One region of the Clostridium sp. CM036 genome, then DNA from elsewhere that is predicted to be linked to it. Evidence: predicted binding sites of a transcription regulator. Region 1 holds the regulator's gene; each other region holds the start of a gene.
The links. The regulator LexA, encoded in region 1, represses DNA repair genes until DNA is damaged. The targets are predictions, from matches to a motif close to CNAACANNTGTTNG.
Positions count from the first base shown of each region.

Region 2: ACWJKE_RS06890 (Y-family DNA polymerase) is a predicted target of LexA. The motif match lies at 4,710-4,723, and genes of this name have one in related genera.
Region 3: recA (recombinase RecA) is a predicted target of LexA. The motif match lies at 4,198-4,211, and genes of this name have one in related genera.

Region 1 covers NZ_CM143652.1:841,486-852,334, forward strand. Annotated here, with positions in the region: gene purB (adenylosuccinate lyase) at 1-665, shown strand, start outside; gene ACWJKE_RS04025 (tyrosine recombinase XerC) at 1,048-2,046, shown strand; gene ACWJKE_RS04030 (hypothetical protein) at 2,115-2,588, opposite strand; gene lexA (transcriptional repressor LexA) at 2,808-3,416, shown strand; gene ACWJKE_RS04040 (methionine gamma-lyase family protein) at 3,523-4,803, opposite strand; gene ACWJKE_RS04045 (ATP-binding protein) at 4,953-6,539, opposite strand; gene ACWJKE_RS04050 (ATP-binding protein) at 6,529-7,704, opposite strand; gene ACWJKE_RS04055 (DUF1349 domain-containing protein) at 8,049-8,639, opposite strand; gene ACWJKE_RS04060 (alpha/beta fold hydrolase) at 8,956-10,152, opposite strand; gene ACWJKE_RS04065 (HAMP domain-containing sensor histidine kinase) at 10,443-10,849, opposite strand, start outside.
Region 2 covers NZ_CM143652.1:1,447,172-1,458,020, forward strand. Annotated here, with positions in the region: gene ACWJKE_RS06865 (transposase) at 1-514, shown strand, start outside; gene ACWJKE_RS06870 (IS3 family transposase) at 520-1,350, shown strand; gene ACWJKE_RS06875 (hypothetical protein) at 1,500-1,988, opposite strand; partial or broken gene ACWJKE_RS06880 (IS1595 family transposase) at 2,108-2,914, opposite strand; gene ACWJKE_RS06885 (hypothetical protein) at 3,015-3,278, opposite strand; gene ACWJKE_RS06890 (Y-family DNA polymerase) at 3,409-4,665, opposite strand; gene ACWJKE_RS06895 (2-thiouracil desulfurase family protein) at 5,016-5,432, shown strand; gene ACWJKE_RS06900 (HNH endonuclease) at 5,581-5,880, shown strand; gene ACWJKE_RS06905 (hypothetical protein) at 6,038-6,385, opposite strand; gene ACWJKE_RS06910 (hypothetical protein) at 6,634-7,074, shown strand; gene ACWJKE_RS06915 (ABC transporter permease) at 7,389-8,225, opposite strand; gene ACWJKE_RS06920 (ABC transporter ATP-binding protein) at 8,233-9,147, opposite strand; gene ACWJKE_RS06925 (pentapeptide repeat-containing protein) at 9,599-10,252, shown strand; gene ACWJKE_RS06930 (phospholipase C) at 10,381-10,849, opposite strand, start outside.
Region 3 covers NZ_CM143652.1:477,030-487,878, reverse strand. Annotated here, with positions in the region: gene ACWJKE_RS02235 (pyridoxal phosphate-dependent aminotransferase) at 1-1,061, opposite strand, end outside; gene rny (ribonuclease Y) at 1,253-2,809, opposite strand; gene recA (recombinase RecA) at 3,108-4,163, opposite strand; gene pgsA (CDP-diacylglycerol--glycerol-3-phosphate 3-phosphatidyltransferase) at 4,327-4,872, opposite strand; gene rimO (30S ribosomal protein S12 methylthiotransferase RimO) at 4,856-6,193, opposite strand; gene ACWJKE_RS02210 (FtsK/SpoIIIE family DNA translocase) at 6,378-8,696, opposite strand; gene ACWJKE_RS02205 (ClpP family protease) at 8,880-9,545, opposite strand; gene dapG (aspartate kinase) at 9,602-10,792, opposite strand; gene ACWJKE_RS02195 (YlmC/YmxH family sporulation protein) at 10,808-10,849, opposite strand, start outside.

The sequences.
Region 1 (10,849 bases):
AATTCAGTAATGATTTAAGGATACTTCAAAGCATGAAAGAAGTGGAAGAGCCTTTTGAAAAAAATCAAATTGGATCCTCTGCAATGGCATACAAAAGAAACCCTATGCGTTCTGAGCGAATTAGCTCTTTATCAAGATATATTATAGTGAATTCATTAAATCCTGCTATAACAGCTGCAACACAATGGTTTGAAAGAACATTAGATGATTCAGCTAATAAGAGAATATCCGTAGCTGAAGCTTTCTTAGCACTTGATGGAGTATTAAATTTGTATATGAATATAGCTGGAAATATGGTAGTATATGAAAAAGTAATTACTGCTCATGTAAACCACGAGCTTCCATTTATGGCTACAGAAAATATCCTTATGGAAGCTGTTAAAAGGGGCGGGGACAGACAAGAACTTCATGAGAACATTAGAGTTCATTCTATGGCTGCAGCAAAACGCGTTAAAGAAGAAGGCTTAAATAATGATCTTATAGAAAGAATAATAAATGATGATAGTTTTAGGATGTCAAAAGAAGAGATATTTGCTGTAATTGACCCGATTAAATTTGTAGGTAGAGCTCCAAGTCAAGTAATAGAATTTATAGATGAATATGTAAAACCAATAATCGAGGCCAATAAAGATGCATTAGGAGTAGAAACTTCTATAAACGTATAATCCTTAGTATTGGATAGAAATTATACTATAAAAAGCTATCAGTGATGCAAACAAAACTGATAGCTTTTTTAGTTTAACGACATTTTAGAAGGAAAGTCTCCCAATTCTATAAGTAAGAGTTACATAACCTAACAAATAGAAAATTTCAGTGGTAGTATAAATCTCCTTTTGAAGTCGGTAATATTGTAGCTCCACAGGCCATGATTTCACTATAACTTTCGAAGAATAAAATTCAAATTGCATGTGGAAATAATAAAAATAATAAAAACATTTGTTTATTTTTATTATTTTAGAAAAATCAGGATTTTGCTCCCCCTCTTGTAGTATAATAATGTCGTGAAATGTAAGTTTCACGACATTATTATGATTTTTGGAGGTACTTATGAAATCGAATATAAATACTATTTATAACAATGAACTCCCACCGTTTCTAAATGATTATCTGAATTATTTATCTACTATTAAAGGATGTTCTAGTTCTACTGTTGTTGCTTATACTGCTGATTTATCATTGCTATTAAAGTTCTTAAAAATATACAAAGGTCTAGTCTCTTCAGAAAATGCTCTACCTCTTGAGACCATTATAATTAGTGACCTAACTTTAGATACATTAAGAACCCTTACATTGCAGGATTTATATGCCTATATCTCCTATCTTGGGAAATATAGGGCTAATGGTAACTACGCTAAAGCAAGAAAAATTGCATCTATAAAGTCTCTATTCAAGTATTTAACCACTAAGGCTAAAGTGCTAACTATAGACCCGACAATAGATTTAGAGTCACCAAAACTTGGTAAAAGAAGTCCTGTTTTTTTAACATTAAGTGAAAGTAAGGCACTACTCGACGCTACAAGCTCTAGAGATAAGCATTCTATTCGCGACCATAGTATTATTACATTATTCTTAAATTGTGGTATCAGGCTGTCAGAACTTTGTAGTATAAATATATCCGATTTTAAAGATGATACATTATCTATTATTGGGAAAGGAAATAAAGAACGAACCATTTATTTGAATAAAGCTTCATTGAAATCAATTTATAAATATTTGCCTATTAGAAATACGAACATAGATAAAATTCATTCTGAAGATAAGGATGCCCTTTTTATAAGTGGTAAATATGGAAGAATTAATAAACGCACTGTGGAGAGAATTGTAAAAAAATATATAGGTAATGCTGGACTTAATAAAGATAAGTATACTCCTCATAAATTAAGGCATACATCTGCTACTCTTATGTATAAATATGGAAATGTAGACATTAGAAGTCTACAAGAAATATTAGGCCATGAAAATATATCTACCACCCAAATATATACTCATGTAGATAATGATAAATTAAGAAATGCGGTTAAGTCAAATCCACTTTCTGATGAATAAAAAAAAGTATATATTACGCGTATTGCAATACGGTTAATGCATTATGCGTAATATATACTTTCTAATACTTATATTTTTTTTAGTCTTATAAGTCCAGGAAATTCTTCTTGAAGTAATCCTGAGTTATCATCTTCATTTTCAAGTAGCTCTTTTGCCCCGTCTATGTCATCTATAAATTCCCAAACCTCATTGTTTTCAGGTATGAACTCATCTTTATGTAGTTTTAAAAATTCATCGCTGGCTACCACTGAGTCATAATCTTCAAGTTTTGGTAGTTCATCATTTTCATTTTCATCATTATCTACTTCTTCCGCTAAATTAATTTCAGACCTGTCACAAATATTTTCGTCTACCTCTTCTACCCCTTCAATCTCATTATCCTCAAAAACTTCATCAATTTTTATAGCTTTTACATCGTAACCTTCCATTTCTAAGCATTTACCGCAATTATTACATTTCTTATTTGAATTTAATTCACAGACTTCACATTCTCCACAACTATTACAAATTTTCTTATTATTAAATATACAATTTTTAGACATACAACACTCCAATCTATTTATTTCAAATACTTTCATAATAGACTATTATAGCAAATATATTTTCAATAATCAAACACTAACACCCCTTAATAATGACTTATGTATTCATACATAATAATATATAATTTTTTATTTTTATTAATAACTATAAAACAGAACGTAAGTTTGATGTTATTACATTTATATGGTATAATTATACTATGAATGGGAGGCGTTTACATGTTAACTGAAAAAAAAGATAAGCAAAGTGAAATATATAACTTTATAAAGAAACAGGTACAACTAAAAGGATATCCACCTTCAGTCAGAGAAATATGTGATGGCGTAGGATTAAGATCTACTTCGACTGTTCATGGGCATTTAGCAAGACTAGAAAAAAAAGGATTTATCCGTAGAGACCCTACCAAGCCTCGTGCAATTGAATTAATAAAGGATTCTGTCATAAGAAAAGAACTTATAGATATACCTATTATAGGGAAAATCACTGCTGGCAAACCAATACTCGCAGTTGAAAATGTTGAAGATACATTTACACTTCCTTTAAATTTCACTAAAACCAATAATGAACTATTTATGCTTAAAGTTTCTGGTAGCAGCATGATTGAAGCAGGAATATTGGATAAAGACCTTGCTATAATTGAGAAAATCAATACCGCTAAAAATGGCGATATAGTTGTAGCTCTTATTGATAATGAAGCAACTATTAAAAGATTTTTCAAGGAAAAAGATCATATAAGGCTTCAGCCTGAAAATTCAACTATGTCCCCTATCATAGTTGATGACTGTGTAATTTTAGGTGTACTTGTTGGTATTTACAGAAAGTATTAAATATCCACCTTTAAAGATTTTATGTAACAAAAAAGTCCTGCAATGAATATATCAATTGCAGGATTTTTTTATTCTATTATTAAGTCATAAATATTTACTTTCTAGTTCAAATAACTCTTGAAAGTGCTATTAGTATTCCAATTTTAGCATGATCAAACGTTAATCCACCCTGTAAATATGCTATATAAGGCTCTCTTATTGGAGCGTCTGCAGATAATTCTATAGATGCTCCCTGAATAAATGCACCTGCTGCCATTATAACCTTATCTTCATATCCTGGCATGTCCCACGGTTCGCATTGAACAAAAGAATCAATGGGAGACCCCTCTTGTATACCCCTACAGAAATTAATTAACTTTTCCTTATCATTAAATTTAATTGCTTGAATTATATCACTTCTTTTATCAGTATACTTAGGAAGAACTTCAAAACCTGCAAGTTCCATAATTCTTGCACAGAAAATAGCGCCCTTCAATGCTTCCATAGCTATATGTGGTGCTATGAATAGTCCTTGATATAAAGAACGCATAACTCCAAACGTAGAACCACATTCCCCTCCTATTCCAGGAGTTGTTAGTCTGTAAGAAGCTTGTCGTACATATTCTTCTTTACCTGCAATATATCCACCTGTAGGTGCAATTCCACCACCAATATTTTTTATGAGGGATCCAGCAACTATATCTGCTCCTACATCTGTAGGCTCCGTAACATCAATAAATTCACCATAACAATTATCTACAAAACAAATAACCTTTGGATTTATAGCTTTTGCAGCGCTTATAATATCATCTATTTCAGAAATTAATAATGCTTTTCTCCAGCCATATCCAGTAGATCTTTGAATATGAATTAGCTTTATTGACTTATCTTCAATCAGTGTCTTTTTCATTAAATCAATATCAACTTTAGAGTTATCGTTTAATTCTAATTGTTTATATTTTACACCATAATCTTTTAATGAGCCTATATCCTCCTTAGCATTTATACCTATTATATTAAGAAGTGTATCATAAGGTGTTCCGCATACCGATATCATGGTATCATTAGGTCTTAAATTACCAAATAAGGACGCTCCAATTGCATGTGTTCCATTTACGAAATGCGGCCGAACGAGTGCACTCTCACAATTGAAAATTCTTGCATATACTTTATCTAATGAATCTCTCCCAATATCGCCATAACCGTATCCAGATGAATTTGTAAAATGGCATTCGCTAATTCGTTCATCTTGTAGTGCGGTCAAAACCTTAAGTTGATTAAACTCTCTTATTTCATCAAGAATTTTAAACTCATCTTGTACATCTTGTATTGCTATATCATAGAGTTTTAGCGTTTTTGAACTTATTTTATACTTCTTTTGAAGGTATACTTTTGTTATGTCTATCATGATTCCAGGTCCCCTTTTTATTATGTATATATTATGTGTTTTAAACTTTAACTACCGTAATAATAGTAACATAAATAATACCGATGTAGAATAGTTTTATTTATATATCAATCATATTAGTATGTATTTAATTGTCTCTTTCTTTACTATTACAGCACCGCAGGTGATGATTTAACTTTTTCAATAATCTCTTCAACAGTTTCCTCTAATTCTTTTCCAACTTTTTTATACTCAATTTCAAATTTTTCATTTTGATTTTTCATAAAATACATTAACGCATAATAAGTAGGCTTAAATTTATCCTTTAGCTTAAATTCAGCTTCATTAAACATTTTAAATAAGGAATTGTATTGTTTTTTAGCCATTAGAAAAATTAAATATTCATTAATAGATTTATTATATTTATCTGTATTATTAGCTGATCTTAAAAATAAGCGAGCTTTTTCTAAGGATTCTTCTATTCGATCATTAGAAAGTAAGGTTTCAGATAAAACATAAATGGTATTAAAATCATTTTCATTTTTTTCATTTTTTTCATTTTTTTCACTTTTGTTAATTAGGTCCTCTTTATTGCACCAGCTTTCAAAAAAACCCACAAGCCATTTCACCTGCTGTTTTTCTTTTTCTCCCCCAAACCTCATCATATACCATATGTTAAAAAATCGTTCTTTTATTTTGTACATATAATTTTTCTTATTTACAGGTGTTTTATTTATTACTCCGTTTTTTTCTAATTGATTTAACTGAGCGGATACTTCTTTACTTTGCATTCTTATTTTATCTGCTATTTCTTTTGTGGTTATGGCATCAAAGCGTAAAGCTATAACATCAACAATTTCCTGTTGCACTGGAGATAACCTATCCATTGTATGTTTATAAAGAGGTGTTACTCTATCTAGTAATGTATCTAATTGTTTAAATACGGGTCCGTTGTCAACATTTAAAATATCGAAAAGTAATGCCATGATTCTTGGCACCCCACCTGTTAACCGCCTTAAAGCTTCTATTTTCCCACTGTTACTTTTAAGTATCTCATTTATACCCTTCTTATTAAAAATTCCACCTAACTTTTCAAAAAATTCCACAGTTTCTTCTGAATTTAATCCTTCTAATTTTATCAGATTAAAGAAGTTATAGAAGGGCTTACTATAATCAAAAGTAAATTCTAAAACTTCTGAAGATGCTCCTATAATTCGAATTTCAGCAGAGGTTAATAGAATTTCTCTAAGTTTTTGCTGCTCATAGATTTTAAACTTCTTTAGAATACCGAAAGTATCATCTATTAATAGTATTAATTTTTTATTTTTTTCTTTAAGTTTTTGCTCAAGTATTTTAAAGCATATATCTTCGTAGTCTTCTACCTCTGCATATTTATCCATTTCATCATAAAGCCCTACAAACTCATCATTTTCCATTTCAAGATTCGCAGCCGTTACCTCCCAAAGTTTAAACAGTCTCCGTATACTGTATTGCTCCTCAGGAAATATAACAGGGATAAACTTTGCTTTTAGCTGCTTATCTCCTTTTATTTCAAAGTATATTCTTTTTAATAAAGTTGTTTTACCATATCCTCTTTGACCTTCTATGATATAATGCTGCTCTGGATATTTCATGTCAGAATTTTTTATATCTTTAAAAATCTTTTGAAATTCTTTTTTCCTTATTACAAATCTATCAACTAATTCTTGATGCGATAAATTATTGGGATTATAAAAACTTAAAGTACTAGTTTGCATTTTTTTTACACCACCACATTCTTAATATAGGAGAGGTAAATGTATATAATTTTTCCTCCTCATCATTATTTATATATCCATCATCAATAATAGTATTTAAGAGATCTTTATATGTTTCGCAAAGATTATATTTTACAGCTAAATCATATATTTCGTTATAAGTTATCTTCTTAGCTTCTGTTATAGCTATTATGTTTAATACTTCTATAATAAACTTATAGTCATTATTTTTGTACACCTTAAGCCTCTCATGCCAACTGCTAAATTTATTATTTTCCTCTATCATCCGTTTAATTGCTATATCAACCGATTTATTATATATAGAGCATATTTGATCTTCATCATAAATATCCTGAATTTTATCCATAGCAAGTTGAATATAAAAAGGAATCAACCACTTAATTTCATGTAGCATATGATTTATAGTAGCGGTATCCATTGTGAAATCAAGCCCTTTAAGTAGTTCATTTATAAGACTTTTCCCCTCTGATTCACTTAGTGGAGTGACTTTTAAAATATCTAGATCATTTATAAACTTTGAAGAGTCCATTCGTCTTGCAATACCCTCGAGGCTTATGGACCCTGTATATATGAATTGAAATTTATTATTTATATCACTATTTTGTCTTAATGCTCTATTACTTTGAAGAAGATGAACTGCATATGTAGTGCCTTCATTTTGTTGAATATTTTCTATTGTTTGAGCAAATTCATCTATCATTATAATTAATTTGTGCCCTTCTAAATCAATAGATCTCATAATTTCTATAAACTTTTCATAATAATTAAGTTCAATAGTCTTAGTAAACTTAACAGTGTCTATGCCTACTTCGTCAATACTTTTAAAAATGGTTTTAGCTAAATCTTTAATTGAATTTATTACTTTGTCTCTTTTCTTTATTGAATCGCAATTTAAAATGGCCTTTACAATTTCCTTATAATACTTATTTTCGTTGTAAACAGACTCCGTAATTACATAGATTATATAATATTTATCCCTTGGGTTATCTTCTATATACCTCATTAAAGATGTTTTCCCAACCCTTCTTGGAGCTGAAATTATAATACTACTAGCTGAATCGATTTTTCTCCATAATTTATTTATTAAAATAGGTCTTTTAAAAAAATTTTCACCTCGTGCAGCTTGCCCTGTTGTAATTTTCATAATTAGCACCTCCGCAATTACTTATATTTACAATTATATCTAACAAAAAATATTTTGTCAAGCATTCTAACAAAATATTTTTTGTCAAAGTCAAACCCCTTATTCACTTTTTTTACAATTACTAAACAATTTAAGAAACATGTAACCTAACTACTTAAAATAATATCTGAGGATTACTATAGCAAATAAAACTTCCTATTAATAATATCAATCCTAAAATTCTAATAATTAAGATAGTTTTTTTAATCCCTAATTTACTAAATGTTTCTGGTGTTCCAAATGGGAATACAATAATACAGCACTTAATATCATAACGCCTACACATATGTTATTTTCTCATTTTATTATTTATGCTCTTTCCATAAACAATCCCCTATCTTCATTTCAGTAAAAACAGCCTTAAAAGAATTTTTACTTGGTGAACATGCAAGTAACCCAATATTAATTTCTTTTTCACCTTCAAACAAGTGGAAAATCCGCATCTGTTTGAAATTTACACCATCAAAGGAATTTTCAAGACAATAATCACTCTCTCGTCTGCTTAATCTATACCACATACAATTTACAAATGCTCCAATATCCGTAGTTGCCCAATCAGAATATCCATGATTTGTTACCACACTTCCAAGCCATGCAGTATTATTGTCATGAAATTCTATTCCTGCCTTTACCCAATTTTCACTGTTTTGATAAATTGCAACTCCACATTGGTCAAACAATGCTGTACTATTAAACTCTGCCTTTACTGTAAATGAAAAATATCTTTCATCTGTTGTAATATAAAGAACATGAGCATTATCATTTCTAAATCCATAATAAGTTCTTTGCCAAAAATCAGTGTTAGGGTCTGTTATAATTTCAACTCTATCTCTTCCAATTACATAATTTCGAGGTTTAAAAAACCATTTTTCTTCTTTATCACTAATTTCAAACATCTTAATCCTCCCCCAATTCAAATAACTTTTAATACATAATAAAATACAACTGCGTCGTAACTAATGTAATATTATCATAATTTACCACACTTTGGAACAATTTCCTCATAAATAAAGATCATACATTGTTTATATATACGCAACACTAAAATCAATTGTCCAAGCCATTTATATGTGAATTAGTATAGATAAACAAGCAATGTTGGCGCTACTACGATAATAATAGGGACGACTCATAGTCCCCACTTCATTGATATATCAATAATGTGGAGACTCAGTACAAGAAACGGAAAACAGTCCCATTTCAATAACTCTGTTACTTTATCTTTGTTTCCTTCAATATCAAATTTATCATCAAATCAACAAACTTGTCTGGTTCGTTTCTCCATGGATCGTGCCCTGAGTGTTCAAACCAAATGAGCTCTTTAGAAGGGGCTTTTAGTGAATTGAAATAATCCTCAACCAATACTGGTGACGCGTTGACATCGTGACGACCTTCCATAAAGTACACTGGAACATCTAACTTTATAGCTTGTTTACGTAGATCTAAATTGTATAACTGAGGATAGACATGATTAAAAGTAGTAACTAAACCAAAAAAATAATTTACTTTATCGCATAACCCATACTCAGTACCTCCAATTTCACCAAATGTATTATATCCTGCTCTCTCAATTTCAGAATTTTTTGTCATATGTTTACTCAAGTACTGTGAGAGGGTAGAAAATTTCCAAACTACATCTTTACCATGGTATGGTGGCAGGCCTTGATTTTTCATTTTTTCAATTTGTTTTATATCTCTGCTATCTTTTGCCATCTTAAGCACTAGTTCATACATACGGACATCGGTTTCAACGAATTCAACCATCTGACCAGTACCAATAAAAGCAGAAAATAGTTCTGGGTAACATTGCACAAGCAATACCTTTTCTTGTTTAAATCTATTGCACAGGTACTGTGTTAGCTCATGTCCATCAGAAATATATCGCTCAGGGGTAATTGATTTAAGAGGTACAGCATTAATTGACTTACCCGCCCCTGGTTGATCCCAGTTAACAACCACATAATTATCTTCAAGTTTTTTTAGTTGCTCTCTGGTTGCGGCTAGCTGTGTTCCACCGGGACCACCAGCTAGAAAAAGTAGCACCGGATTATTTTTATTTTTTCCACGAATAGTTATCCACTGATCACTACCACCTAGACTTACTTTCTCTAAGGTAGCAATACTACCCACTAATGGTTTGCCATTATCTCCAAGTATAGGTGGCGTGTATGCCATCCACTGGCTACATAGTATAGAAACAACATTCACAAATAATAATACTACTGCTACAATCAACTGACTCCGCAGTTTCAAAAGCCAGGGCGTTATCCTTGCTTTTTTACGTGTACAAACAGCAATAATTACTGTAATCAAAATTGAGATGAAAAGAGTTGCTATTGCTACAACCAAAGAAAGTATCAATATTAACGCAAACCCTAACTCTATAGGGACAGTTTTCATTGTAATCATAAGATGTGGGCGTATAACAATAATATACAAAGCGATTATAACTGCTGTGAGTAGCGGTAAAAGAAAACGTAGTTGAAGCAACAAATTGGTTTTTGACCCACGAGAAGTTGTATCTTTTTTAAATAATGATTTCATATTAGTCTCCCTTCTACAAATATTTAGTCTGTTTTCTCAGATACCTCCAATTCTTATTTGACGCAAAAAAATGGAAAACAACCCCATTTAGTACCCCTTGCTATTACTATAACAAGGTATACTTAACTGGGGCTGTTTCTAATCTTAAATCCATCTTAAATTTTGGGGATATTGATAATAAACTCACACCCACAGTTTACCTCTGTGTTTAGACGAATACTACCTCCATGTGTTTCAATGATTTTTTTAACTATGGCCAGTCCGAGGCCTGTGCCACCTGTTTGTGAGTTTCTTGCCATATCCGCGCGTACAAATGGATTAAATATATCTTTTGCAATTTCTGAAGGCATTCCAATCCCATTATCCTTAAAGATAATAACGACTCCATCACCCTGCTCAAATAAGCTGATCATTAAGAGTGTTCCTTTGGGATTATATTTTATTGTATTAGAAACAAGATTTTGGATTACTCTATTCATCTGCTTTAAATCGATGTCAATAAAGATTTCTTTTTCTGGTATCTCAAAATCATATGTAAATTGTGCCTTATCAAATGTAGTTA
Region 2 (10,849 bases), 610 kb from region 1:
AAAGCGTTTAGAAATACTTGATGAATGGAAGAAAGCTAATAATGGCTCACGCAATGCTCTAGCAAGAAAATATGATGTCGCTCCCCAAACAATACGAGGATGGGAAAAAATTCAGGAGTTACATGGCGACGATGCACTTATACCTCGTAATGGAAAACGGAATAAATATACAGGTGACTTTCGAATAAAGGTTGCAGAAGAATTAATAAATAGTGGTCTTTCAAAACATGAGATATGTTCTAAATATAATCTTAATGAATCTTTAGTTCTTAGATGGAAAAAACTCTATATTGAAAATGGCAAAGAATTTTTAGCTATAGATCATCGTGGCCGAAAAAAAGGAGAACCTATAAAGAATATAATCAGCACTTGTAAAAACTTAAAACTAAGCGATTTACAAACAAAAACGGAGAAGGCTCTTTACAATGAAAACGAGCGTCTTCGTGCGGAGCTAGATTACACAAAAAAATTGAATGCCTTAATTCAATCCAGGCAAACACCAAAGAAAAGGTAACAGTAATCTATGAATTAAGGCATAAATACACAATCACGCTGCTTTTAGATATAGCACAAATTCCACACAGTGTTTACTATTATTATATAAAACGAATGAACAGACTAGATAAGTATAAAAAAATAAAGCAAAAGATTATAGAACTCTTTGATAAAAATAAAAAAACATATGGTTACAGACGTATTACAGCGGAGTTACACAAACTCGGATATATAATTAATCATAAGACGGTACTAAAATTAATGAATTCTCTGGGACTGTTTTGTTGTGTAAGAATGAAGAAATATAACTCTTATAAGGGTGATGTTGGGAAAATCGCACCTAACATATTAAACAGGAATTTTAAAGCGGACAAACCTAATCAGAAATGGGTAACGGATATCAGTGAAATTTCATTTTGTGGGCAAAAAACATACGTATCAGTAATTCTGGATTTATATAATCGTGAAATTATTAGTTATGATCTTAATGACCATGCAAATATGATGCAAATTAATCATACATTGGAAGAGGCTTTTAGAAAAATACCCGATAACACGAGACTTATTTTGCATTCGGATCAGGGATGGCAATATCAACAAAAATCATATCGAAATAAATTAATAGCAAAAGGAATTCAACAAAGTATGTCACGTAAAGCAACCTGTCATGATAATGCAGTAGTAGAAAACTTTTTTAGTATTTTAAAAACTGAGCTATTGTATATAAGGGAATTTACATCAATGGAAGAAATAAAGATGGAATTAATCGATTATATCAAATACTATAACAATGATCGAATCAAACAAAGTTTGAATTGGTTAAGTCCAGTTAATTATAGAAAATCAGTAGCGTAAAAGGACCAGCAGTTACATTAAACTACTAGTCCCATACATGAAATATTTTGTTCAAATATTTTGTTCAACTTTTAGGGTTCAATTCACCATAAGGGGAGCATATCATTTGATTTCCCTTGTTTTGCTTTTTAAATCAGATAAATTGAAATTTATTTTAAAAAAGTTAACATTACTGTATCAACTAATGCAACAATCACAAAAACAATAATTCCTTTCAAGAATGAACTAATGTGCTTTTTAGGATTTTTATATGCAATATCTAATTTTTCTGTTCCTTTAAATCTTACTCTTTTTGTATTTCTCCACCAAATCATATCAATAAAGAAAAAATCAAAAGCATTAAGAACCTCACCTAAAATAAAGATATTTATAAAATTTTGTTTCCAACTATCAGTTCTTATAATAAATCCAAATAAAAACAACACTATAGAGAATATAAAAACATTTGATATAAACGACATATGAGAACTTTTCCTTACAATTTTATTTTTCAACCTATCATTATTGATTATTATGCCTTGTATTTCATCTGGGTATGAACCAAAACTTTTAATATTTTTTTCGTCACTTCCAGTTCCTAAAAAGCAAATTACGAAAAAGATTAAACATAAAATAATGCTTTCTATTAACAATCCCATTACATCACTTCCTATCTCTATAAGTCAAATAAAAATTAATTTTACAATATCATAATTGTGCACTAAATTATATCATATTTGAATAATAATTACATAATCAATTCCAATATAAATGTACACTAAACAAAAATAGGTTCTCTTTCTTTGAAATCTGATATTTTAGTATAAGCGTGGGCTACATTACATTGAACCATAAATTTTTTGATTTTAATAACTTCTTTATCTTCTTCAAATAGTTGCAACCATTTGAACCAGTACATATAATTGCTGATATATTAAGTTGCAACACCATTAAACTTATCCATCCACTTTTCCAATTTGCTGTGTACAGCATTAATGTGTTGAATATGGTAAATTCCTTCTTTGTGTTTCCCTCTTTTTATTCGCTTATGTTCCAATGAAAAATCTTTAGTAAATTGAACATAACCCTTATGACTATCGGTACAAAGGATAGAGTTATCCCCTATACGACCTTCATAGAGCCTTTCTAACTCTTGGTGTGTCATTCTACCTTTACATAGTAACTCCATAATTAAATTACCTTGTCTATCAATGGCACTAGCAATACACACTTGCTTGTTAGAAATACCTCTTTTTTTAACTTATTTACCTCTCTTACGAGATTTTGTCGGCATTTTAGAAGGTTTTGTACCTTTGAAACTCTCTTCGAAGAATACTTCATCAGCCTCAATTACACCATCAACAGATCCTACACCAAAAAATGACTTAATGCAATCAAGTATTTTATGTCTCCAAAAGAAACTTGTTGCAATGTTAATCTCTACAATTTTAGCACTCTTTCTAATAGAGTAACCTGCAATCATACATTTAGCATATTTAAGCCATTTATCTAATGGTTTCTTACTCTTATAAGTAGCAGAGTTTGTAAAATCGGTGAAAGTTTTATTGCAAGACTTACAAATATATCAAATTTCAACACTAAATTAAAACAAAGCCTAAAATATAAGTAAATTGCAAACTAGAAATGCCGTAAATTTTATCTCTATAGTAATTAGTTATATTCATTCACATTTTATAGATCATCCATTTACAACTTCTAACTTCAAATTTAAGTTCATATATTTTTTCTATACCTGCTATAATACTTTGACACCTAAATACTAACATTTCATTTCCAGCCAATTTTTCCTTATCCCTGGTTATGACCCTGTCTACTTTCACTACAGAATTGGAGTCATCTAGATTTTCGAATCTAAATTTCAAAGGATGAATAATACCCTTTTTATCAAACCAACAAATCATTTCGATAGGTTTTGCGATTATTTTCATAATAAATTACACCACCATTATATATTTAGTTTTCTCCATATATAAACCAATATTGTACAAAACTATTAATTGCTAAATTCCTTACCATTTCTACAGGTAATGCTAAAACCTTCATTTATTATAAACCTCCTCAAAGTATTGCGCTCATTAATGGATAATCTTCCTCACCATCTGCCATTCCACCACACATACTATTTAGTCCTGAATGAAGAAAACAAGACCGAACTACAGCTTTTGGCCCATATTTTAATCTTATTTTATCAACGGTATCATTTATCTTTTTATCTTTTTCATAATCAAAACTATCTAGTAACGAACACTGATAAAGCTCATTACTACAAAAGTCTGTGATATGTATCCCCAAGTGTCTTATTGGATTACCTTTCCAAACATTATCAAATAAATAGCATGCTATTTCATATATTTTGCGAGTAGAGTCAGTTGCTACATCTACTTTCTTTTGACGAGAATAAAATATTAAGTCACTACCCCTGACGCTTATACTTATCACAGTACAACAATTGTGTGAATCTCTTAAACGCATGGAAACTGTTTCACACAAGGATAGTAATACTTTATGAGCCGTGTCTTTATCTTCCACATCAAAGGCTATTGTTGTAGAATTGCCTATACCCTTCACTTTAATATAATTGCTCTTGCGGACTTCTGAAAACTCGATGCCATTGGCGTAATTCCAAATAACTTGACCGTGACTCTTTAATTTATTCTTTAAAATATCTAAATTATAATTTGCTAATTCCCCAATGGTATTAATATTTAAATTGTACAATTTAGGTGCTGTCGCTCTACCTACCATAAATAAATCTTCAACAGGTAATGGCCACATTTTATCTTTTATTTCATTTTGGAAAAGTGTGTGAATTCTATCTGGCTTCTTAAAATCTGAAGCTACCTTTGCAAGCAGTTTGTTATTTGATATCCCTATGTTCACTGTAAACCCAAGCTCATTCTTTATCCTCTCTTTTATAGTTTCAGCGAGTTTCAAATAGTCAGGATATAAATGTTCCATATTAGAAAAATCCAAAAAACTTTCATCAACTGAAAAACGCTGAATAATTGGAGTGTATTCTAAAAATATTTGATGCATAGCCTCGCTACATTTCATATATAATGAATATCTTGGAGGTACAATTATTATTCCAGGACACTTAGCCCTAGCACTATATAAAGTCTCGCCTGTGTGAATATCAAATTTTTTAGCAGGCATTGATTTAGTTAAAACAATTCCATGCCTGCTTTCTTCATCTCCGCCTACTACAGATGGTACTGTTCTAAGATCTAACTGCTCACCTTGTTGAAGTCTATACGCAGCTTCCCATGAGAGATAGGCACTATTTGCGTCAATATGAAATATTAATTTACTCATAGCATAAATCATCTTCCTTTTTATTAATCTTATTTACTCATATTAGAACATCAGTTCGTTATATTTATTATATACTACTTGCTTACTTTTTAAAAGCAAATTTGGGATAGCATACGCAAAAATATTATTTCGTAGTTAATGAAAATTTCAGATTATTTTTATAATCTCAAGTTTTAAATTCTTATGTAACCATTTAATATTTGGTTAAAATCATACATTCTTTTTAATATCCAATTTACGGTAATAATAGTATAATTAAATAATTGTATTAGTCGCAACAGTAGATTATTGTGAAGTAAACATTATTTATATAATGCGTGGATAAATCCGAATTGTTGGGAGAGATGTACATGAATATTTTAGTAAGTGCCTGTGTAATAGGACAAAACTGCAAATATAATGGCGGAAATAATTTGAATAGAAGTGTAGTTGAATTTATACAAAGACATACTGTGATTGAAATATGTCCTGAACTGCTGACAGGTATGAAATGCCCAAGGGCATGTGCTGAGATAGTAAACGGCATTGTAATGTCTGAGAATGGTGAGAATGTAGATGCAGAATATCGCAAAGGAGTAGAACTTGCAATGGAGAAAATTAAGGGACAAAAGATAGATTTAGCAATATTACAGTCAAGAAGTCCTACTTGTGGTGTAAACACTATCTATGATGGGTCTTTTAGTGGTACTTTAATTGAGGGGCATGGTTTATTTACTGAAGCCATCATTGAAAAAGGTATTAGGGTAGTAGACTCCAATAATTTTTAAGTTTACTCAATTCGTAAGTTACTACTTATGGAAATGAAACCGGTTATGAGCACAACCTATAGTAAACTAATTGAACAATATTCTTATATTACTGTGCGACAAGAAGTCGCTAATTAGTAGTGTTTCGTGATAAACTGCGTTACCGGTAGTGAGGCACGCTGTAGTTAAATATACGAATAGTCCTGATGATGGTAGTTTAAAAGAATATTTTGAAAAAAGAGATAAGAAAGATTTCATAAATGATACTGTTTCGACCAGAATGAAGTTAGCAAAACTCAGTAATTACAAATGTAGAGTGTGTAAACAATCATTAGTTGGAGAAGAGTCTTTAAATATTAATCATGTTGTACCTACTAAATTAGGCGGTGATGAAAGGTATGACAACTTGGAATTATTACATCAAAAACAATCAAGTGGAACCCTAACAGCAAAGAAGGATACAAACTGATTAAGAAGGCTTTCAAAAAGTTCAAATACCAACTTGTTTGAGGTAAAGAGAGGGCTTGAGCCGCATGTGTGGAAACACACAAGTACGGTTCTTAGAGGGGAAAGGAGCCGTAAGGCTTCCTACCTAATGGAATCACACCATTTTTTTGAATAAATACTTATATTCTATCAAAATATAAACTACATATTTGTTCAAATTCATCTGATTTATCAACTAATTCCATTAACTTAGATAATAATAATTTTTTATCTGAGAAAATGGCGTTGTAATCATTTATGAACTTAACTTTGCTTAAATTTTCATTATGAAGCTTAATTGAATTTTCTAATAAAAACGTCTTAAAATTTTCAAAACCTTCATATGAAAATCGCGATATACAAAACAATTCTAAATTGTCATCTTGTTCTATTCCAAGCTTTTCTAGTGCTCTACAAACTCCTATAAATAGCATTCTTTGTTTATTCTCTAATTCAAATAACCGTTTGCTAATATCAGCATTATTCATTTTATAGGAACCTCCAACTTATAATCTTAGCTAAAAATTTGTTTTTATTCATTTAATATTCCCCCTATTGGATATGTTGCATTCGCATTATAACATACATAAATTAAAAATTATGCCGAAATATAGCTAGTGTTTATAAAAATAGGGTATTTGTGACAACTTGCATAACTCAATGGTACAATATTCCTATGAGTTGCGTCAGATTAATAAAAAATTATGTACCAAATAAGATTTTAATGGAGGGTAAAATGATAAATGCTAATGAATCCAAAGAAGTATTAATTAATATGTTAAGTGAATCAAAGTTTGATTTTAATAATCCAAATTCTAAATTGGCATTGGAAATTTTTAAAAAGTTTTTTAGTATCAAAGTTGATTGTGCTGATGATGGTCTGTTGTTTCAATGTGGAGTAGAAGAAGTTAAAGGTGAAGCCTTATTTTATTCGGAGTTTGTTAGACAATTTACTTTTGAGTTAGATGATGGAGAATATAACGGTATGGAGCAATTAAGACTTACAATATACTTTAAACCCAATGCTAAATTACAAGGGTTAGATACAAATTTATGGGAATACGACTGCAACTCTGTAGAAGAATTTTTTAACAAAGTTGAAAATATGGATAATTTTAAAATACCTTTTGAGAAATATGTACCATTGAAATGTGAAGTTGAACAGAGCGGAGTTTAAGTACTAATTATTTAATATCAGAAGGTCAAGGCATATTTAATATAAAAGCAAAGGATAGATTGGAGTTTAATACTTTAATGGTATAATTTTTCTACGGATTAAGTCGCAACTCTAATCTATTATGAAGAAAGTAGGGGTACAAATTTATGTTATATAATATAGTAGGAGCAATTTTTACTATTCTAGCAATTGGGGGAGGAATTTATACCTTAAATAATAAAAACTAACGCCTTTTTATCAGCGTCAGTCATATCAGAACATATAGGTTTATCTTTATTACTTTGCTTAGCTAATACTCATTGCTCATATTATTACTAACTCCATATATCAGCCTCTTTACTTTTTGAGCGATTAATTGTTGAAAAATCCACCCTTGAGAAAACATAGGTTGATAATAGTAAAAACACGATCCCAAAAATGATTACAATCGCCATGCTAATAAGAGGTGTAATTACAAAATCCCCTATTTTAAAAGCAAGCTGTTCCGCAACCATTTGATCGGTTGTTAAAGACGTCTTTTCCAGTATGATAGTTCTAAAAAATGCTGTTGTATATGTCATTGGATTGAGATAAGCAACATATTGCATTGTTTTTGGTAACATTGAAAGCGGAATATATGCGCCACAAAGGAATGTCATCGGCATTGTTATCGCCGTTATTACAATTTGAAAAGTTTGTGAATTTTTAACCAGAGCTGCTAAAAACAATCCTAACCCCGAAAACACAAGTCCAACAACAATCATCACGCAGATTACCGCAAATGGTGTTATCCAGGATGTGAATTTAAGCCCTATAAAATAACCAATCATTAGAATAATAATACCCTGCATGGTTGCTATTGTTGCTGCTGATAATAGCTGACCGGCGGCAATCTGAATTCTTTTAACAGGACTTACTAGCACCTCCTTCATAAATCCCGAAACAATATCTTCAATTGTACTTGTCGCAATAGTAAGGGAAGTTTGAAAGACGGTCGTTATTACAATACCTGCGAGCATATAGTTTACTGGATTTTGAATATTGTCATTTTTAAATATCGAACTAAACACATATAAAAAGAAGAATGGCATGATAATCGTGAAAACAAGCTGAACACGATTGCGAACAAAAATTTTAATGTTTCTAAACCATAAAGCTAATATAATATCCATAAATTTCTCACTTCCTTATATCTTTTCCGGTAATTTCTAAGAATACATCATTCAATGTGCCTTTTTTAATTTCCAAATCCGTTATCGACTCTTTCTGCTGACTTAATAACTCCATCAATTTTGGTATACTATTAACTTCAATCGAATAATAACCAGTTTTTTTCATGTATTTAAACCCCGCAGTGTCTAGCAGTGCCTCAAGACCTTGCTCGTCACTAGTTGTAATATTTGCTTTATCCTTTGTATATTGCTGTTTCAAACGATACGGAGTGTCCATTGCAACTATTTTACCACCATCCATAATGGCAACTTTGCTGCAAATTTCGGCCTCATCCATGTAATGCGTAGTTAAAAAAATAGTAATATTCTTCTCCTTTTGAAGCTTTACAATATAATTCCATATATGAGCCCTTGTTTGAGGGTCAAGACCTGTGGTTGGTTCATCTAAGAACAATACTTTTGGGTAGTGTAGTAGCGATCTGGCTATTTCCACACGACGTTTCATCCCGCCGGACAGACTGCTTACCATTGCTTTTTTCCACTCCAGTAAATCCACTAAATTTAAAACAAATTGGATACGCTCTGTGACTTCACTTTTGGGTATACCATAAAAATGACAATGCATAATTAAATTTTCAAGAACGGTCATTTTATTATCCAATGTCGTTTCCTGAAAAACAACCCCAATAACACTTCTAACATCATCCTTTTCATGCGAAACGTCTTTTCCGTCAATAGTCAGGGTTCCTGATGTCTTATCAAATATGGTACACAGAGTATTGATGGTTGTGCTTTTACCTGCTCCATTTGGACCTAAAAACGCAAAAATGCTTCCCTCTTCTACCTCGAATGAAACATTGTCGACTGCTGTGAATTTATCATATTTCTTTACAAAATCCTTAACTTCTATTATGTTTCTCATGGTATCACTCCTATCAACTGAATAATTACAAAACTAACATAACGAGCAGATACACAATGCTCAAAGCGAAATTTGCTTCGCTTACATGATCTGCTTTCCTATCTAAAATTATACCGATAATTCGCCTAAATACAACTTATTTTATAAAAAGTATAGCCCTTACATATTTCCATGTGGATACATCATATTCACTCACCTCATATTTTTAAAACATAAATAATTTTTACTTTTAAAGTATATCATAGACACTATATTATTCAACCTCTAAAATCTCCTATAAATTCTATCCCACTTTTCTGCTCCAAAATTTTGCCCTACAAAAGACAGTCCTTTAACTTTTTATTTAGTGAAAAAATGTTATAATTATAGAGAAAGAATAAATGAAATGTTCGTTTAGAGCATACCTTTACATAGGGTTATTTGTTTTTAGATTAAAATGGAGGTAATACACATGGAAAACACTAAACTAAAAACGAAGGTTTTAAGACCTACCTTTGATAGTGATTTAGATATCCTAGAGTTATCTAAAGAAAACATAGTGGATGAAGCTATATTTTCTTATGGAAAAATTAGTGATTGCTCTTTAGAAAACCATAAAGCAGACATGGTAAATTTTAAACAAGTTATATTTAAAAAAGTTATTTTTAATAAAATAGCTTTTAGACGTATAGAACTTATGGATGTGAGATTTGAAAATTGTGATTTATCAAATGTAGATTTTAATGAGGCTTCGTTACATAGAGTAGAATTTGTAAATTGTAAGATTATTGGTATTAATTTAAATGAAGCTACCTTGAGAAATGTGATTTTTGAAAATTGTAACGGTCAATTTGCTTTTTTTAGTTATTCTAATTGTAAACAAGTCGCCTTCCTTCAATGTCAATTACGCTCTTCCGATTTTCAAAATTCAAAATTTTTAAAAGTTGAATTTCAAGAGTCTAATCTACTCCAGGCTCAATTTAATTTTACAAGTCTTAAAGGAATAGATTTTACCAGTTGCAATCTTGAAGGTATAGGAGTAAACATTGCTGATGTTAAGGGCGCAATAGTTACCACTATGCAAGCCGTTTCTATATCGAGCATACTAGGTCTCATTGTTAAATAATCACCTTTATTTATCGAGTGCATGCAAAAGGGATTTCCATATTTAGAAATCCCTTTTATATGATGTTTTTTTGAAAAAATTATTTTCAACTTTTATAAAATACTAAATACATAGCATTTCTATCACTCTTATTTCAAACTAAAAGGCATCGTATATTTAACATTTCCGCTTAACACTGGAGTAATATTTAAATCTTGTCTTACCTCTCCGCAAATGATTACCTTTATATTTTCAGGCTTCCAATCATCTCCCGGAGCGGTATATATAGCTTTTCTTAACCATGTATTTGTAATAGTATCTGCATTAATAGTTTTAGGTAAAGTCAAATTATAGCTGTCTGTTTGATTTCTTTTAAAATCATTCCCCGGATTGTCCAAGGGCAATTCAAATTTCTGCCCATCCTGTGTTTCAATGCCAAAGTAAACATAATCGTCTGTACTTGCATAATCAAAGTCTGCTGTTTTAATAACAACTTGTAATTGATTAAAGTTAAGTGATGCTGCTGGTACAGTATTCGCCGCTTCATTTATAAACCTATATAGGAACATTGCTATACTTTTTTGAGAATTTGGTAGTGCTTCTCCTAGCGAATAATCC
Region 3 (10,849 bases), 360 kb from region 1:
TTTTCAAGTAAAATATCTGAAAAAGCAATCGAATCTTTTATAACTTTTCCGTCGATTGATTTATTTAAAACATCCCCTATATTCACCATAACATAAAAAGCGCCTTCAGGTTTTATGCAAGATAAATTATTAATGCTATTAATTTTTTCCACCATATAATCTCTTCTTAGCTTAAATTGTCCAATCATTTTAGCTATATCATCTTGATTTCCATTTAAAGCTTCAACTGACGCATATTGCGCAATTGAATTGGGATTTGATGTAGTATGACTTTGAATATTAGACATTAACGATACTATTTCCGTGCTACCAGCAGCATATCCTATTCTCCATCCTGTCATAGCGTAAGCCTTAGAAAGGCCGTTGATTACGATAGTTCTTCTGTAAGCATCCTCTGAAAGACTTGCTATACTAATATGGTCATTACTACCATACAACAATTTTTCATAAATTTCATCCGATATTATGATTAAGTTATTTATTTTTGCAAAATCAGCAATTTCCATAAGTTCTTCCTTTGAATATACGGTACCTGTAGGATTATTGGGACTATTTAATATTATTGCTTTAGATTTAGGCGTTAATGCTCTATTAAGGCTCGCTATTGTTAATTTAAATTCATTAATTTCTTCTGTTTCTATATAGATAGGTTCTCCATCTGCTAATTTAACCAATTCTGGATAACTTACCCAATATGGAACTCCAATTAAAACTTCATCTCCTGGATTTAAAATAGCTTGAAATACATTAGCTAAGCATTGTTTTGCTCCAGCTGAAACTATAATTTGAGCTGGTGTGTAAGTTAAGTTGTTTTCTCTCTTTAACTTTCCAATTATTGCCTGTTTTAGTTCAATAATACCTGAAGCCGCTGTATATCTTGTCCTGCCTTCTTTAATTGCTTTTATAGCTGCTTCTTGAATGTTTTTGGGTGTATCAAAATCAGGTTCACCAGCACCAAATCCTATGACATCTATGCCCTCAGCCTTCATTTTTTTAGCCTTTGCAGTTATATCTAGTGTTAAAGATGTTGTTATTTGCTTTGCTTTTTTAGATAATACCATTTTTCTTACCCCCAATACTTATATTAATTTAATTCTTATGATACTAATATATCACTTTTTTTTTGTGATGTAAATGAAGCAACCTGATTCCACATTACATACTTTTCCAAATAATATGTAATATGAAATAAAAAACCCTCTTAGGGTTTAGAAATATTCTAAATCTCAAGAGGATTTAATCTTACATTTAATTATTTAGCATAGTCAATAGCTCGTGTTTCTCTAATTACATTTACTTTAATTTGACCAGGATATTCTAGTTCATTTTCAATCCTTTTAACTAGATTTCTTGCCATTTCAACAGCACCTGCATCATCAATTATTTCTGGTTTAATCATAATTCTAACTTCTCTTCCAGCTTGAATAGCATATGACTTTTCTACACCTTCATAAGAATTTGCAATTTCTTCTAATTTTTCCAATCTTTTAATATAAGCTTCTAAAGTTTCTCTTCTTGCACCTGGTCTTGCCGCTGATATAGCATCTGCCGCTTGAACTAGTATTGCTTCAAGGGATTCTAACTCAACGTCACCGTGATGCGCTGCAATAGCATTTACTACAATAGAGGACTCATGGTGTTTTTTAGCTATTTCTGAACCTATAAGCGCATGTGGACCTTCAACTTCATGATCTACAGCTTTACCTATATCATGAAGTAGACCGCATCTTTTAGCGAGTGTTGGGTCAATTCCAAGTTCAGATGCCATAAGTCCAGCTAAATATGAAACTTCTATAGAATGCTTTAATACATTTTGACCATAACTGGTTCTGTATTTAAGCCTTCCAAGCAGCCTGATAATTTCCGAATGAAGTCCATGCACTCCTGTTTCAAAAGTTGCTTGTTCTCCTTCTTCTTTTATGTCACTATCAACTTCTTTTTTAGCTTTTTCTACCATTTCCTCAATTCTAGCAGGGTGAATTCTTCCATCCACTATTAGTTTCTCAAGTGCTATTCTAGCAACTTCGCGCCTTATAGGATCAAATGCTGAAAGAATTACTGCTTCAGGTGTATCATCTATTATTAAATCTACTCCTGTAAGCGTTTCTAGAGTTCGAATATTTCTACCCTCTCTACCTATTATTCTTCCTTTCATCTCATCATTAGGAAGCGAAACCACATGAACTGTTGTTTCTGCTACATGATCGGCTGCACATCTTTGAATAGCATAAGTAATAATTTCTCTTGCTTTTTTATCAGCTTCTTCTTTTGCCTTAGTTTCAATTTCTTTAATCATAATTGCAGCATCGTGTTTAATTTCTTTTCTAATTTCATCTAATAAAACTTGTTTTGCCTCATCAGATGTCAACCCTGATAATCTTTCTAATTCTCCTCTTTGCTTTGTGTATAAATCTTGTACACTTGCTTCTAGCATTTCACTTTCTTGTTGTTTTTTATTAAGATTTTCTTCTTTTCTCTCCAGCACATCACTTTTTTTATCTAATGATTCTTCTCTTTGGATGTTTCTTCTTTCTAACCTTTGAACTTCATTACGTCTTTCTCTTGATTCTTTTTCTAAATCAGTTCTAAGTCTGTGAACTTCTTCTTTGGCTTCTAAAATAGCCTCTTTCTTTTTTGATTCAGCATCTTTTACACTTTCATCAATAATTTTTTTAGCTTCTTTTTCGGCCTTGAAAATATTTGCTTGAGATATATTTTTTCTAATATAAATTATAACAAAAATACATGCTAAAACAACAACCAAAATAGCACAAACTACTATGAGCATTGTTTGACTTTTAGTATCCATTGATTATCAACACCTCCTTTGCTTATTTCAAATCTATTTAAGAGTAAATATGAAAGCTAGAAAAGGTGCTATATTTAATTGGTAACAATTTAAATATACTAAACCAGTATTTGTATTTATTTTATATTACTTTTCAGTTAATGTCAAGATTTTAACGTTTAAATAAGTCTTTATTCTTACTATTATATAGTAGTTATGATAAACTTTAGCATATTGCATCATAGAATGCATATGCCTGATACCATAATAATATTCCTTAATTATAAGTTAAAGAAAAAAAGCAAGTAAAAACTTGCTTTTATGCTTCTTTTTTACTTGCTTCTTTTTTGCTAACTTCTTTTTTACTAGTCTCTGCGTTCTTGTATAATGGTAGGTTATGTTTTGCTCTAATTTTGTTTTCTATCTCTAACATAACCAAAGGGTTTTCTTTAAAATATTGTTTTGAATTTTCTCTTCCCTGTCCAAGTCGTATATCTCCATATGAGAACCATGCTCCACTTTTTTGTACAATCTCTTCTACAACTCCTATATCTAGAACATCGCCCTCTCGAGATATGCCGTGACCATACATAATATCAAATTCAGTTTTCTTAAATGGAGGAGCTACTTTGTTTTTAACTATTTTTATTCTTGTTCGATTACCCATAAATTCATCGCCTTGTTTAATTGTATCTATTTTTCTAATATCTAGTCTAACAGATGCATAAAATTTCAACGCTCTACCACCAGGGGTTACTTCTGGGTTACCAAACATTACTCCTACTTTTTCTCTTAATTGATTTATAAATACAAGAACACATTGGGATTTATTTATAGAACCCGCAAGTTTTCTTAAAGCTTGCGACATAAGTCTTGCTTGGAGTCCTACATGGGAGTCTCCCATTTCGCCTTCAATTTCAGCTTTAGGCACTAAAGCTGCTACCGAATCCACTACGATAACATCTATAGCCCCAGAGCGAACTAAAGCCTCTGTAATCTCTAACGCCTGTTCACCAGTATCTGGTTGTGATACTATTAAATTTTCTATATCTATTCCTAGTGCTTTAGCATATTCAGGGTCTAAAGCATTCTCTGCATCTATAAATGCAGCTGTACCACCATTTTTTTGAGCTTCTGCAACTATATGAAGTGCAACTGTAGTTTTACCTGAAGATTCTGGTCCAAAAACTTCTATTATTCTTCCTCTAGGTACACCACCTATGCCTAGGCCTATGTCAAGTCCTAAACAACCAGTGGAAATAGCCTCTATATTTAACTTACTATTTTCTCCAAGTTTCATTACAGAGCCTTTTCCGAATTGTTTTTCTATTTGACCCATAGCTACTTCTAGCGCTTTTAATTTTTCATTATTCATAAATTTCCCCTGCGGGTTCACCATCCTTTTTCGACGAACGTTTGTTCTGAATTTAAGTATACACCATTTATTTTATATGGTCAACATACAAAGCAATATCTGCCATTTTCATTTACTAAAGAAATCCTTTTATTTGTATTATTAACAAACTCTAATAATTTAATCACTTATCGACTCTAATTGTACCTTTGTTTTTTACAAAATAGTCAACACCAGATATTATTGTAATAATTACTGCGGCAGCCATGAAAATATTGGTTAACGCATTTAATAACGTATTTGCGTAAGATAAATTTATCAATGCTGTAATTATAGCTACTATTTGAATAACGGTTTTAAGTTTCCCCCATTTACTAGCCGCAATTACTTTTCCCTCTGAAGCAGCTATTGTTCGAAGTCCTGAAACTGCAAATTCTCTAGCAATTATAATCATAGCTACCCAACTAGACACAATCTGAAGCTCCACTAATGAAACAAGTGCAGCAGTTACTAAAAGTTTATCTGCTAGAGGATCCATGAATTTTCCGAAATTAGTTATTTGATTTCTGCTTCTAGCTACATAGCCATCCAACTTATCAGTGAGAGATGCTACTATAAAAACAATTGTCGCCAGTTCTCTTCCATAAGGTATTCCTTTAACCGCCATAAATACTAAAAATATAGGTACTAAAAAAATTCGAATCATTGTAAGTTTATTTGCAAGATTCATAGCACACAACTCCTATTAAATCATATTCTAACGCTTTGGTAACCCTTACTGTTACGAATTCTCCCTTATTATAATCTTTGTCAGATTCAAAGAAAATAGTTCCATCAACTTCTGGTGCCATTTCATAACTTCTACCAAAATAAGTTTTACCATTAAATCCTTCTACTAAAACTTTGTAAATTTTGTCTATTTTTTTACTATTTATCTCTTTTGATATATTTTGTTGCACAATCATTAATTCTTCTTCACGTTTTTCCTTTATTTCTTCTGGAATTTGATTTTTCATCTCTGCAGCTGCAGTACCATCTTCCATTGAGTACTTGAACACTCCCAATTTATCAAATTTAGTTTCATTAATAAACTGTTTCAATTCTTCAAAATTTTCTTCCGTTTCTCCTGGAAATCCAACGATTAATGTAGTTCTAAGGGTTAATCCCTTAATACCCTTCCTCATCTTATTTATGTTTTCTGTTATGATATTTTTTCTTCCTTTCCTTTTCATGGATTTAAGAAGATCATCGCTTATATGTTGAATTGGTATATCTACATATTTGCAAACTTTATCATTTAAAGAAATTTCATTAATAATATCATCCGTCATTTCTTCTGCATAACAGTAAAGTACTCTAATCCATTCAATCCCACTTATTTGAGAAATTTTTCTTATTAATTTATGTAGGTTTTTTTCACCATATAAATCTATCCCGTATCTAGTGGTATCTTGAGCAACTAAAATAATTTCCTTGCAACCATGTTCACTTAAATCCTTAGCCTCTTGTATTATATTCTCCATTTTTCTGCTTCTATATTTTCCTCTAATATTTGGTATTGCACAATATGCACAAGCATTATCACAGCCCTCGGAAATTCTAATATAAGCAGAGTATGTTTCTGTAGTTAATACTCTTTGTCCTTCATTAATATTATCATCACTATAAGTGCAATGTTGTACTTTAATATTTTTTAAAAGAACCTCTTCTATACTACTTACTAACTTGTCATAATCATTAACACCGAGGATTATATCAAGTTCTGGCATCAATTCAATCAGATCCGACCCATAACGCTGAGTAAGGCAACCCGTCGCAATCAATACTGTGCAATTATATTTCTTTTTGTATTCTGACATTTCTAGAATAGTGTCTATTGATTCTTGTTTTGACGATTCTATGAATCCACAAGTATTCACTAAAATTATATCTGCTAGTTTAGGATCATTTGTCATATCATATTTCCCACTTAAACTGCTTATTACAATCTCACTATCAATTCTATTTTTATCACAGCCTAAATTTATAACTCCAACTTTTAATTTTTCCACCAGTCATCCTCCTTGTTTATCAACCTGAGTAACTCCTATTTACCAAATATCATACTACTTGTTTGACTCTTTATGTAAATAATAGCTAATTATTTTTATCTTCCTACATTTGTACCCATAAATTATTGTAAATGTGATTTGCAAATTAAACAAGGGTATTTACAATTATTCTTACATTTTTTTTTTATTGTTCCTTTAACTCACTATCACTTAATAATATTTCCCTAGGTTTGCTTCCATTTCTACCTGATATAATCCCTCGTTCCTCCATTTGTTCAATAATTCTTGCTGCTCTATTATACCCTATTTTTAGCTTACGTTGCAATAAGGAAGTAGATGCTTGTCCATTTTCAACTACTATTCTTATTGCTTCATTTAATAATTCATCAATATCATCATCAATACTTTTATTATTTGAACTACTCTCTATTTCATCTATTATTTCTTTTTCATAGTTTACTTCTGTCGTCTGATTCTTTATAAAATCAACAACTCGTTCAACTTCTTCTTCTGACACAAAAGCTCCTTGTATTCTAAATGGTTTAGCCTCTCCAACCGGATAAAAAAGCATATCACCTTTCCCAAGTAATTTCTCTGCACCAGAGGAATCCAAAATTGTTCTTGAATCTATTTGACTCGAAACTGCAAAAGATATTCTTGAAGGTATATTGGCTTTTATTACACCCGTAATAACGTCAACTGATGGTCTCTGCGTCGCAATTACTAAATGCATTCCTGCCGCTCTTGCCATTTGCGCAAGTCTTCCAATATATTCCTCTACATCATTAGCACAGACCGTCATTAAATCTGCTAACTCATCAATTATAATAACAATCCACGGCAATTTATTTTCAACAATGCCTTTATTTACTAATTCATTATATCCTTCTATACTTCGCACATTGTTTTCAGCAAAACTCTTGTATCTTCTTGACATTTCGTTTACAGCCCAATTTAAAGCACCTGCAGACTTTTTGGGATCTGTTACAACTGGTATTAATAGATGAGGTACCCCATTATAAATATTTAATTCGACAACTTTAGGGTCAATTAATAATAGCTTAACCTCCTCTGGAGAATACTTATAAAGTATGCTTATTATTAATGAATTTATACAAACACTTTTTCCAGAGCCTGTAGCCCCTGCTACCAGCAAATGTGGCATTTTTGTTAAATCCGAAACAACACAGTTACCGCCTATATCTTTTCCTAAACTAAAGGATAAATTTTTGTTTGAAGCTGAAAATTCATTAGATTCTATTACTTCTCTTAAGTATACTGCGCTTAACTCTTTATTTGGTACTTCAATGCCTACAGCTGCCTTACCAGGTATCGGTGCCTCGATTCTTACCCCGGAAGAAGCTAAATTCAGTGCAATATCATCTGCTAGATTTACAATTTTACTCACCTTAACACCAGCATTTGGTTGAAGTTCAAACCTTGTCACTGAGGGTCCTTTTGTAACTTGAATAACCTTTGCTTCAACTCCAAAGCTACTTAGTGTCTCTTGTAGCTTATTGGCACTATTAAGCAATTCTTTTTTATCGTTTTTATTCATTTTGGAAGTATTATTTTCATTTAATAAATCTACAGTGGGGTATTCATATTTATAGTTTGGCTTTGAATTTACACTATTTAATTGAATTTCTTTCTCCAACTCTTGGTTGATAGAATTATCTATATGCCTTTCTTTTAAAGTACGTGCATTGTCATTCCTAACACCACTAACAGTTTCTTCTTTATTTAATCCTTCCGCATCTGTAGCAATTTCATTTGATTTTATAAAATCGATTATTTTAATTTTATTGCTGCTAATATCTTTAATAAATTTATTTTTTTCTCCATTTGGAACTACTAATTCTTCTTGCTTATCATTATTTTCTATATATAAATCCTTACTATCATTTTTACTCGCAGTCTTTTTAATAATAAATTTATCCTTTAAATAAAAAAAGACATCATTAAGCGATACGTTTAATATTATAATAAAGCATATAACATAAATAGCAATAAAAATTATATAGCTACCCGCAGCTCCAAATAGTGTATGTAATAGTACATCAATTGAATAACTAATAATCCCACCATGTAGTACACTTTCTGAATTGTATATCTTATTTATTCCGAGCAAAAAATCTCCTTTAGTGTAATACTTATTTAAAGATAACATTTGTATAAATAATAGTGTATTTATTATAAAAAGTATTATTCCACAAAACTTCTTACTAAAATTTATCTTACCTTTCTTAACGATTTTGCAAATACCAATAAATACTATAAGGAACGGCGAAAGATATGCACCCACTCCTAATATTGCAAAAAGCACATGATTAATCAGATTACCTATCATACCTGATATGGAATTAGAATTTGAACCCCTAGTTGAGAAGATACTTAATAAAATTAATATGCCTATTGTTATTAAAATAATTCCATAAATTTCACTATTAGCATCTACATTACTTGCAACTTTAGATTTAGTTTTAGTTTTTTTTCTAGCCAAAGTATCACCTCTATCCTTATTATTTCTACAAAGTTTAGAAATCTCCTCTAACTTTCAATAGATTTATAAATCAATTTTAAACTAGTTATATAAAAAAATTATTAGATTATATTTGTCATAGTAACAAATCATTAAAAATAGACATAAATAGGCTATTTTAACCTGTTTATATCTAATTTATTTTTAACCTATCATTTCGTTTAATTTTGATAATGCCTCACTAATGCCACCAACCTCATCTATTAACCCATTATCAACTGCTTGTTTTCCTATAAGTATAGTACCCATATCATTTAAAAGCTCATCAGTTTGAAGCATTAATCTATTTACCGTTTCCTTATCAATCTTAGAGGTTCTAATAATAAATTCTGTTATTCTTTCTTGCATTTTATTGAAGTATTCAAAAGTTTGAGGTACCCCTATTATTAGACCATTCATTCTTATAGGATGAATTATCATAGTTGCAGATGGGGAAATGAATGAGTACTTAGCTGCTGTTGCCAGTGGTATACCTATTGAATGGCCTCCACCTACTACAAGTGATACAGTTGGTTTGCTAAGGCTTCTAATCATCTCTGCTATTGCAAGACCCGCTTCCACATCTCCTCCTACAGTATTTAAAACTATAAGAATACCTTTTACTTTATCATCCCTCTCCATAGCAATTAGCTCTGGAATAACATGTTCATACTTAGTAGTTTTTGTTTGAGGGGACAACATCATGTGTCCTTCTATTTGACCTATAATAGACAAAACCTGAATTTTAGTATCCTGAGTTGGGATGTTAGTTGTTCCCAGTTCTTTAATATTTTCAACCTGTTCATTTACGTTTTTTTCAGTTTTCAACATTTTCATTCCTCCTAATCCATTTTATTTTGTGCATTAAGAGAAACTATATACATTTTTTATCCTAATTTAAATTCCCTGTGTAGAGCGTTAATTGCTTTTTCAACATATCCTGTTTCTACAAGGCACCATATAGTCATATTAGAATCTGCTGTTTGCAGTACTTCAACATTTTCTTTAGTTAACGCCTTAAGTATTCTCGCCATAACGCCAGGCATACCTCTCATTTTTGAACCTATAATTGAAAGTTTACTACAATCCTTCACAAATGAATAGGACATATTAAGGTCTCTTATTAAATCAGCAAATTTAGTAAAGTCTTTTTCATCAATAGTAAATATTTTTTCCTTAGGAAAAATATTTATAAGATCTATACTTATAAGATTCTCAGCTAAAATATCAAATATATCATCATAACTAGAACCTGAATTTTCACATATTTTTATTTGAATTCTATTATTCATATGCGTAATACCTGTAATTATATTTTCATAACCTTCATTTCCCAAATTACTAATTACTGTTCCATCACAATCATTCATAGTATTTTTTATTACTAATGGTATATTATACTTTCTAGATATTTCAACTGCCCTTGGGTGTATAACATTTGCTCCTTGATCTGCAAATTGAAAGATTTCATCATAACTTATTTTTTTTATTAAAGTCGCTTCAGAAACTATTCTTGGATCCGCTGTCATAATCCCATCTACATCAGTGTATATTTGAGTCTGAGAGGCCTTAAGTGCTGCCCCTAGTATTGCAGCAGTAACGTCACTCCCACCTCTCCCAATAGTCGTAACATAGGCATTTTCATCCATGCCTTGAAATCCTGCTACTACTGGGGTTTTCCCTTTTTGTAAAATATCCAATATTTTTTTTGTGTCCACATTAAGTATTGCTGCATTGTTATAATTAGAATCTGTGATTATACCTGCTTGTCCACCAGTTAAAGGCACAGCATCAATTCCACTATTATTTAGTTCGCTACACATTATTACAGTGCTTATAGTTTCACCACAACTCATTAGCAAATCTATTGCTAATGGATTTGCTACTTTGAAATTATCATCTACCAAAGATAGCAATGTGTCTGTAGCGTAAGGCTCACCTTTTCTTCCCATTGCAGATACTACTACCACAGGAAAATATCCTTGAACCTTTGCATTTAAAACTTTGTTTACTACAAGCTTCCGCTTTTCCTCTGTTGAAACAGATGTACCTCCAAACTTTTGCACTAATATCTTCATTTCTGTCCTCCAAAATTATATATGAGATTTTTTTAAAAATTCATTATCAACATCAAT